DNA from 2 places in the Cellulosimicrobium sp. NPDC057862 genome. Region 2 is predicted to be linked to the other one. Evidence: predicted binding sites of a transcription regulator. Region 2 holds the regulator's gene; the other holds the start of a gene.
What was found. Region 2 encodes LexA, which represses DNA repair genes until DNA is damaged. Its sites were predicted from a motif close to TCGAACANNTGTTCGA; they were not measured.
Positions count from the first base shown of each region.

Region 1: the regulator LexA is predicted to act here: its motif matches at 1,494-1,509, upstream of ACFVN3_RS04940 (HNH endonuclease signature motif containing protein).

Region 1 covers NZ_JBHVMH010000002.1:507,406-512,097, reverse strand. The annotation lists gene ACFVN3_RS04945 (phosphoribosylaminoimidazolesuccinocarboxamide synthase) at 105-1,049, shown strand; gene ACFVN3_RS04940 (HNH endonuclease signature motif containing protein) at 1,054-1,404, opposite strand; gene ACFVN3_RS04935 (PadR family transcriptional regulator) at 1,577-1,951, shown strand; gene ACFVN3_RS04930 (hypothetical protein) at 1,948-2,520, shown strand; gene purS (phosphoribosylformylglycinamidine synthase subunit PurS) at 2,709-2,996, shown strand; gene purQ (phosphoribosylformylglycinamidine synthase subunit PurQ) at 2,996-3,715, shown strand; gene ACFVN3_RS04915 (GNAT family N-acetyltransferase) at 3,726-4,692, shown strand, end outside.
Region 2 covers NZ_JBHVMH010000005.1:147,315-152,006, forward strand. The annotation lists gene ACFVN3_RS09225 (ATP-dependent DNA helicase) at 1-877, shown strand, start outside; gene ACFVN3_RS09230 (L-lactate dehydrogenase) at 927-1,937, shown strand; gene lexA (transcriptional repressor LexA) at 2,033-2,767, opposite strand; gene ACFVN3_RS09240 (LysM peptidoglycan-binding domain-containing protein) at 3,100-3,468, shown strand; gene nrdR (transcriptional regulator NrdR) at 3,887-4,414, shown strand; gene ACFVN3_RS09250 (aldo/keto reductase) at 4,475-4,692, opposite strand, start outside.

The sequences.
Region 1 (4,692 bases), on a different contig from region 2:
GGTCGTCGGACGGACATGGTGCCGCGCCTGCGGAGGGCGGTGCGAGACTAGGGGCCGTGACGGACACCCCTCAGGATCCTGCCTCGGCCCTCTCGCTCGGCGAGGTGGACGCCCTCGACACCGCGGCGCTCGACCTGCCCGGTTGGACGCACGTGTACTCCGGCAAGGTGCGCGACCTCTACGCGCCGGACCTGCCCGCCGTCGGTGGCGTGCACCCCCTCGGTGACGTCGTGCTCGTCGTCGCGAGCGACCGGGTCAGCGCGTACGACCACGTGCTGTCGCCGGGGATCCCGGACAAGGGCGTCGTGCTCACCCAGCTCAGCCTGTGGTGGTTCGAGCAGCTCGCCGACCTCGTGCCGAACCACGTGGTGTCGACCGAGGTCTCCGCGGAGCCGGGCGACGGCCTCGTGCCCGACGTCGTCGCCGGGCGCGCGATGATCTGCCGCCGCCTCGACATGTTCCCCGTCGAGTGCGTCGTGCGCGGGTACCTCACCGGCTCGGGGCTCGTCGAGTACCGCGCCGGGGGAGAGGTCTGCGGCGTGCCGCTGCCCGCCGGGCTCGTGGACGGGTCGCGCCTGCCGGAGCCGATCTTCACGCCCGCGACCAAGGCCGCCGTGGGCGAGCACGACGAGAACGTCTCGTTCGACGTGGTCGCCGAGCAGATCGGCCTCGACGACGCCACGCGCCTGCGGGACCTGACCCTCGCCGTCTACGCGCGCGCCGAGCAGATCGCGCGCGAGCGCGGCGTGATCCTCGCCGACACCAAGCTCGAGTTCGGCGTCGACCCGTCGACCGGTCGGACCGTCCTCGGCGACGAGGTGCTCACGCCCGACTCGTCGCGGTTCTGGCCCGCCGACCAGTGGGAGCCGGGCCAGGCGCAGCCGAGCTTCGACAAGCAGTTCGTGCGCGACTGGCTCGTGTCGCCCGCGTCCGGGTGGGACCGCGCGTCCGACACCCCGCCGCCGTCGATCCCCGCCGACGTCGTCACGCGCACCCGCGCCCGGTACCTCGAGGCGTACGAGCGGCTCACGGGCTCGACGCTCGGCTGAGCGCTCAGGCGGTCCGGGCGCCGACCGGGCGCACGTAGGTGTGCCCGCTCGGCGCGGTCCACCGGACCGAGCCGTCGGCGAGCAGGGCGGGCCGCCAGCCGTCGCGCGCACGGACGACCCGGTGGTGCCGGCAGAGCGCGACGAGGTTGTCGGCCTCCTGCGCGGCGGCCGCGGCGTCGTCGTCCGCGCCCGGTCGCGGGGCCACGACGTGGTCGAGGTCGCAACGGAACGCCGGGACGCGGCAGCCGGGGAACACGCAGGTCTCGTCCCGCGAGAGGACGCGCGCGACGGTCTGCGGCGACGGTCGTGCCCTGCCGCGCTCGGCGGCCGGGGCGGGTGCGAGCGGTGTTGCCATGCGGGCCTCCCTGCGTCGTCGAGACATGGTTCGTGCGAGGGCGGGGAAGGGGCAGGACCCCGCCCTCGCACCGTGCCCGAGCGTGCGTCTCGAACACGTGTTCGACTCTAGCGGGATCCACTGACACGGGTCGAGGCTGGCGCGATAGGTCGTCTTCCGATATATATCGTTCATGGCACCGAGCCCTCCCACGTTCCGCATGACCGAGCAGGCGTACCTCGTGCTGCTCTCGCTCAGCGCAGAGCCGCGGCACGGGTACGCAGTGATCCAGGCGGTGCGCGAGCTCTCCGACGGCCGCACGCGGCTCGGGGCCGGCACGCTCTACGGCAACCTCGACCGCCTCGTCGCCGCCGGGCTCGTCGAGCCGACCGGCGAGGAGGTCGTCGACGGCCGCCTGCGGCGCTACTACCGGGCCACCGACGACGGGCGCCGGGCGGCTCGGGCCGAGACCCTCCGCCTCGCCGAGCTCGCCGAGCGCGCGCGGCGGTCGCTGGAGAGCCGCGGCCCCGCGGGTGCCACCGGCGGCCTGGCCGGGAGCGGCGCATGACCGCCGTCGGGCCGGACCGGTACGAGCGGTCCGCCCGGTTCTGGCTCCGCGCCTACCCGCCCCGCTGGCGTCGCCTGCACGGCGACGAGGCGCTCGCGGTCCTGCTCGACCTCGCGCCCGCACCCGACGACGCCGGGGCGCCGCACGGCATCGGCGCGCGCGAGGCGTGGGGGCTGGTGCGCGCAGGCTGGGCGCTGCGCTGGCGGGAGCACCCGCCGCTCGGGCGCTGGTTGCTGTACCGGCTGTTCGACGCCCGGCTGCCCGCGCGCTACTGGTGGTGGGTGGCCGACGACATCCACGGGGCGCTCTACCCGTGGCGCGTGACCATGACGGGGCTCGGGACCGCTCTCGCGATCTTCTACGGATGGCCGGTGCTGGCGCAGGTCCTGTTCTCGGACGACGTCACGCGGCCCGACCTGTGGCTGATCCTCCTGTGGTGCGGGACGTTCCTCGGCGGGGGGCTGCTCTTCCGCCGTTCGCACGTCGCGCGCGCGTGGCGCAAGCACGTGCTCGACGGCAACATCCCTGTGGACACCCCGACCGACCCGCCGCGCGCGGCCGGTGCCTGAGTCGGCGCCGCGCCGTCGTGCCAGGGTGCGGACGCCCGCCGGGAGCGTCGTCCACGCCCGGTAGACTGGCCGCGGAATCCCGCCGTCGGCTCCCGCTCGTCCCGTCCCACCGACCGTCCTCGACGGCCGTGACGTGGTCGGGATCCCGGAGCCCCGGCTCTCCCGAACTCTCTCGCCAAGGAGCCCCCGTGGGACGCGTCGTCGTCGAGGTCATGCCCAAGCCCGAGATCCTGGACCCGCAGGGCAAGGCCGTCGTCGGGGCGCTGCCGCGCCTCGGTTTCACCCAGTTCACGTCCGTGCGCCAGGGCAAGCGGTTCGAGCTCGAGGTCGACGGCCCGGTCACGCCGGAGATCCTCGCCGCCGCCGAGGAGGCCGCGGTCAAGGTCCTGTCGAACCCGGTGATCGAGGACGTCGTGCGCGTCGCGGACATCGAGGCGGACGCGGCCGCGACGATCACCTCCGAGGGGCTCGCCTGATGTCCGGCGCGACGCTCGCGTCGGCGCGGATCGGCGTCGTCACGTTCCCCGGCACGCTCGACGACCGCGACGCGGCGCGCGCGGTGCGTCTCGCGGGCGGCGAGGCCGTGTCGCTGTGGCACGCGGACGCCGACCTGCACGGTGTCGACGCCGTCGTCCTGCCCGGTGGCTTCTCCTACGGCGACTACCTCCGCGCGGGCGCGATCAGCCGCTTCGCGCCCGTCATGGAGTCGATCGTCGACGCGGCCGCGGGCGGCATGCCCGTCCTGGGCATCTGCAACGGCTTCCAGGTCCTCACCGAGGCTCACCTGCTGCCCGGCTCGATGGTCAAGAACGACCACCTGCACTTCATCTGCCGCGAGCAGGTGCTCGTGGTCGAGAACGCGGACACTGCCTGGACGCGCGACTACACGGCCGGCCAGCGCATCACGATCCCGCTGAAGAACCAGGACGGCCAGTTCGTCGCGGACGACCGCACGCTCGACGAGCTGGAGGCGGAGGGCCGCGTCGTCTTCCGCTACGACGGCTGGAACCCGAACGGGTCGCGCCGGGGCATCGCGGGCATCACGAACGCTGCGGGCAACGTCGTCGGCCTCATGCCCCACCCCGAGCACGCCGTCGAGGCGGGCTTCGGCCCGGCGAACGAGGCCGGCCCCCGCGCGGGGACCGACGGGCTCGGCTTCTTCACGTCGGTCCTGGGCGCGCTCGTCCGCGCATGACGAGGTCGGCGTGACGGGCTCGCTCCCGCGGGTCCTGCCCGACGACGCCGCGCGCCTGGGCGCGCACGTCACCGTCGAGGCGGTGACCGGGGACGACGCCGCGGCCGAGCTCTTGCGCACCCGTCAGCAGGCGGAGCTCGCCGTGCGCTACGGCGAGCCCGATGCGGGCACGTTCGTGCCCGACGCCTCGATCGCGAACGTCGTGGTCCGCTCGGCCGGTGAGCCCGTCGCCTTCGTCGCGCTGCGCGACGTGTCGGGCACGCCCGACGGCCGTGGCGGCTCACATCCCCCGCGGACGGGCGAGGTGAAGCGCCTCTGGGTCGAGCCGGCCCACCGGGGCCGCGGGCACGCGCGCACGGCGATGCGTGCCGCGCACCGGCACGCGGTCGAGGCAGGGCTCGACCGCCTGGTCCTGGAGACCGGAACCCTCCAGCCCGAGTCGATCGACCTGTACCTCTCGCTCGGCTACGTCCCGATCGAGTCGTACGGGCACTACGCGGGGCACCCGCTCTCCCGCTGCTTCGCGCTCGACCTGGGGACGATGCGCGACGCGGGCGTCGGCACCGACGCCGCGGGCGCGACGTCGTCGACGGGCGGCGGGCTCGGTGCGCGCGGCGTGCGGTCGACCGCGACCGCGACCTCGAGCGAGCCCGCGACCGTCCTGGCCCGTGGGGTCGTGGAGGTCCGCGCCGTCCCGTGGGACGACCCGGACGCGGCGGCGCTGCGGCGGGAGATGCACGAGACGTCCTCGGCGGTGCTCTACCCCGAGCTGTTCGCCGGGTTCGACGCCGCCGGAGGGTTCGACGCCGTCGACGCCCGCGTGGGTGCCGAGGTCGTCGCGACCGTCGTCGCGTACCGGGACGGCGACGCCGTCGGGTGCGCGTCGCTGCGCCGCCCCGCACCCGGGGCGCCTGCGGACGCGCTCGAGGTGAAGAAGGTCTTCGTCCGCGAGCGTGCGCGTCGGACCGGGACCGCGC
Region 2 (4,692 bases):
CGGCTGGTCGGCCGACCGGTTCGGCGAGGGTGCGAGCCGACTGCACGCCGCTCCGCTGGGCGTCGCCGGCCTCATCCGCACGCACCTGCTCGCCGAGCGGACCGGGGTCTTCACGTCCGCGACGCTCGCGCTCGGCGGGAGCTTCGACGCCGTGGCGCGCACCTTCGGCCTCGGGAGCGGTGGCGAGGGCGGCGACGCCGACGCGCCGCGGTGGCGCGGGCTCGACGTCGGCAGCCCGTTCGACTACGCGCGGCAGGGCATCCTCTACGTCGCCAAGCGCCTGCCCACGCCGGGCCGCGAGGCGTCCACGGAGCACCAGCTCGACGAGATCGCCGCGCTCGTGGAGGCCGCCGGAGGGCGCACGCTCGGCCTGTTCTCGTCGCGCCGCGCCGCGGTCGCCGCGGCGGAGGCGATGCGCGAGCGGCTCGACGTGCCGATCCTGTGCCAGGGCGACGACCAGCTCCCGACGCTCGTGCGCGAGTTCGCCGACGACCCGGCGACGTGCCTGTTCGGCACGCTGTCGCTGTGGCAGGGAGTCGACGTCCCGGGGCCGTCGTGCCAGCTCGTGCTCATCGACCGCATCCCGTTCCCGCGCCCGGACGACCCGGTCAAGTCGGCCCGGGCCCGTGCGGTCGAGGCCGGGGGCGGCAACGGGTTCATGCAGGTCTCCGCGACGCACGCCGCGCTCCTGCTGGCGCAGGGCGCCGGTCGGCTCGTGCGGTCCACGGCGGACCGGGGCGTGGTCGCGGTCCTCGACCCGCGCCTCGTGACCGCGCGCTACGGCACGTTCCTCACGCGCTCGATGCCGGGGTTCTGGCAGACGACCGATCGAGACGTCGCTACCGCTGCGCTGCGGCGCCTCGCCGCCCTAGGCTGAGTCCTTTCCCGCGAGCATCGGGGAACCCACGAACTTTCACGGAGGCGAGATGACGACGAGCACGTCCCCGCAGGGCACCGGCGACGCGACCGCGGGCGGTCAGGGAGGGGCCGCACGGACCACCAAGCTGGCGATCGTCGGCGCGGGCGCCGTCGGGTCGACGCTGGCGTACGCGGCCCTCATGCGGGGGGCCGCGCGCACGGTGGCGCTCCTGGACGTGAACCGGGCGAAGGTCGAGGCGGAGGTGCTCGACCTCCAGCACGGTATCCAGTTCATGCCGATGGCCCGCGTCGAGGGGTCGGACGACGTCGCGGTGTGCGCGGGGGCCGACGTCGTCGTCGTGACGGCCGGGGCGAAGCAGAAGCCCGGCCAGACGCGGCTCGACCTCGCCGAGGGCACGATCGGCCTCATGCGCACGATCCTGCCCGGGCTGGTGGAGGTCGCCCCGGACGCGGTCTACGTCATGGTGACCAACCCCGTCGACATCGTCACGTACGCGGCGCTCAAGTTCTCGGGGCTGCCGCCGACGCAGCTCTTCGGCAGCGGGACGGTGCTCGACTCGTCGCGCCTGCGCTTCCTCGTGGCGCAGCACTGCGGCGTCGCGGTGCAGAACGTCCACGCGTACATCGCGGGCGAGCACGGCGACAGTGAGATCCCGCTGTGGAGCTCGGCGACGATCGGCGGCGTGCCGCTCCTCGAGTGGCCCGGCCTCGGCGGGCGGGGGCCCCTCACGGGGGAGGTCCGTGACGACATCGCGCGCGAGGTGGTGCAGTCGGCCTACCGGATCATCGAGGGCAAGGGCGCGACCAACTACGCGGTCGGGCTCGCGGGCACGCGCATCATCGAGGCCGTGCTCGACGACGAGCACCGCATCCTGCCGGTCTCGACGCTCCTCGACGGCGCGTACGGGCTCGACGACGTGTGCCTCTCGCTGCCGACGCTGGTCGACCGCCGAGGCGCCGCCGAGCGGGTCGAGGTCCCGCTGGCCGACGCGGAGCTCGCCGGCCTGCGGTCGTCCGCCGAGTCGCTGCGCGCCGTCGCCCGACGCTTCGGTCTCTGACCGACCAGGCCCGCCGAACGGGGCCGAGCACGGCGAGAGCCGGGTGGTCGACGACCACCCGGCTCTCGGCGCGCTGAGGGGAGGACCCCGGTCGCTCAGAGGCTGCGCAGGACGGAGACGACGCGACCGAGGACCTGGGCGTCGTCGCCCGGGATCGGGTCGTACGCGGCGTTGCGCGGCATGAGCCACACGTGGCCGTCCGCGCGACGCAGGGACTTCACCGTGGCCTCGCCGTCGATCATCGCCGCGACGATCTCGCCGTTCTCCGCGACCGGCTGGCGGCGCACGACGACCCAGTCCCCGTCGCAGATCGCGGCGTCGATCATCGAGTCGCCCTGCACCCGCAGGAGGAAGAGCTCGCCCTCGCCGACGAGCTGGCGTGGCAGCGGGAAGACGTCCTCGACGACCTGCTCCGCGAGGATCGGCCCGCCGGCGGCGATGCGTCCGACGACCGGGACGTACGACGGCGCGGGGTGCGCCTCGTCGTACGTGGGCTGGGGCGCGGCGCCTGCCGCCCCGAGCGGGGTCGCGCGGCGCGCGTCGTCCGGCTGGACGACCTCGATCGCGCGGGGACGGTTCGGGTCACGCCGCAGGAACCCCTTGCGCTCGAGCGTCGTGAGCTGGTGCTTCACGGACGACGGGCTCGTCAGGCCCACGGCCTCGCCGATCTCCCGCATGCTCGGCGGGTAGCCACGCTGCTCGACGCATGCGCGGATGGTCTCGAGCACGAGGCGCTGCCGCGGCGTGAGCCCGTCACCCCCCGCCGACCCGTCCGGGAGCTCGCGCACCTCGGCGAGCCCCCGTGCCCTGTCCGTGCCTCGTGCCGCCATGGTCGCTCCGCCTTCGTCCGTCGCGGCCGCCGACGCCTCCCGGCCTGCGGCCTCCCCTCCCCGGGACGTGCGCCCCGGGACCTCGGTCGTTCCTCCAGGTCCGAGCGGACATGTCCGGCGAACCGACCTGACCCCAGGCTAGGGGAGGTTGCGACACGAATCAAACACCTGTTCGAGCATGTCTCGACTCTGTCGGTCGTTCGTGGTAGACCTTCGTACAGGTGTTCTACGTACACGTGTTCGACCGACCCGGTCGGCACGGAGGCGAAGGGCTCGCGGCGTCCGATCGACCGGGGAAGGCGATCGGGCCCGCGGGCCGGGACGGAGCGGGCATGGATGCGATGGCGATCTCGACGGTCGGGCCCCTTGGCCGCGCGGGCGGGGCCGCGGCGACGGAGCGTGGGGGCGAGCGGCCGCTGCGTCTCACCCGGCGGGGCCGCGTGGTCCTCGTGCTCCTGGCGGCCGTGCTGCTCCTGCTCGCCGCGCGCGTGGGCGTCGCCGTCGCGAGCGGACCGGGCGAGCCTATGGAGGTCCGGGTCCACGTCGTGGCCGCGGGGGAGACGCTGTGGGAGCTCGCGCAGGGCGTGGCGGCTCCGGGCGAGGACCTGCGCGACGTCGTGAGCGGGCTCGCCGAGCTCAACGGGCTCTCGTCGTCCGGTCTCCAGGCAGGGCAGAAGATCCTCCTTCCGGCGTCCGCCTAGGGGGCGCGCGCAGTCCGTCGTCGGCGGGCCCGACTCCGGTGTGACGCAGGACACGGCAGAAAACCCTCGTGCGTCGGGGTGCAGGGGTTGCGTCCCTGATTAGGCCCACCTAAGTTAGTGTCACCTCACAACGCCGGCTGGGGGGCTGGGCGGACGAGGCGAGGAGCACGCGGTCCACCGCGACTCCTGTGCACGTCGCCGCGCGTGAGGCGAGTCACGCGCGAGATGGGGACGGGGGCGTCCCGACGGGGGCGGTCGACCACGACCGCCCCCGTTCTGCTGTTCACGGGCGGCCTCCCGTGCGCCGTCGTCCCAACCTCGGTGGGGTCCCGGCGTGGGAGGCGTGTTGCACCGTCCCGCCGCGACGGCATACGTTCGTCGCGCCGACCCGTCGGCGCGAACCGCGGAGGAGCCCGCCATGCACTGCCCGTTCTGCCGCCACGCGGACTCCCGCGTCGTCGACTCGCGCACCTCGGACGACGGCGCGTCGATCCGTCGGCGTCGCCAGTGCCCCGAGTGCAACCGCCGCTTCACGACGATCGAGACCGCGAGCCTGTCCGTGGTCAAGCGCTCGGGGGTCACGGAGCCCTTCTCGCGCGAGAAGATCGTCAACGGCGTGCGCAAGGCCTGCCAGGGGCGCCCCGTCAACGAGGACGACCTGGCGGTGCTCGCGCAGCGCGTGGAGGAGACGATCCGGGCGAGCGGCAGCGCCGAGCTCGACGCGTACGAGATCGGGCTCGCGATCCTCGGGCCGCTGCGCGAGCTCGACGAGGTCGCCTACCTGCGCTTCGCGAGCGTCTACCAGGCGTTCGACTCGCTCGAGGACTTCGAGAGCGCGATCACCTCGCTCCGGGTCGAGCGCGAGGAGCGCGAGTCGGCGGCGCAGGCCGAGGGCACGGACGGCGCTGCCGCGGACGCGCGCGAGGAGCCCGCGCCGCAGGCCTGAGGCGGCGACACCGCGCCCCGTCGTTCGTCCCCGCGTCGCCATCGGACCGCGCCTGCGGTGCTACAGGTCGCTGGACCGCGACGCCCAGATGTTGATGCCCGTGTCCGCGGGCAGCGCGTCGACGGCCGCGAGCTCCTCGGTGGAGAGACCTGGCGCGTCGAGCGCGGCGAGGTTCTCGTCGAGCTGGCGCGTCGAGCTCGCGCCGAGCAGGACCGAGCTGACGCGCTCGTCCCGCATCGCCCAGAGGATCGCCGTCGTGGCGAGGCTGCGTCCGTGGG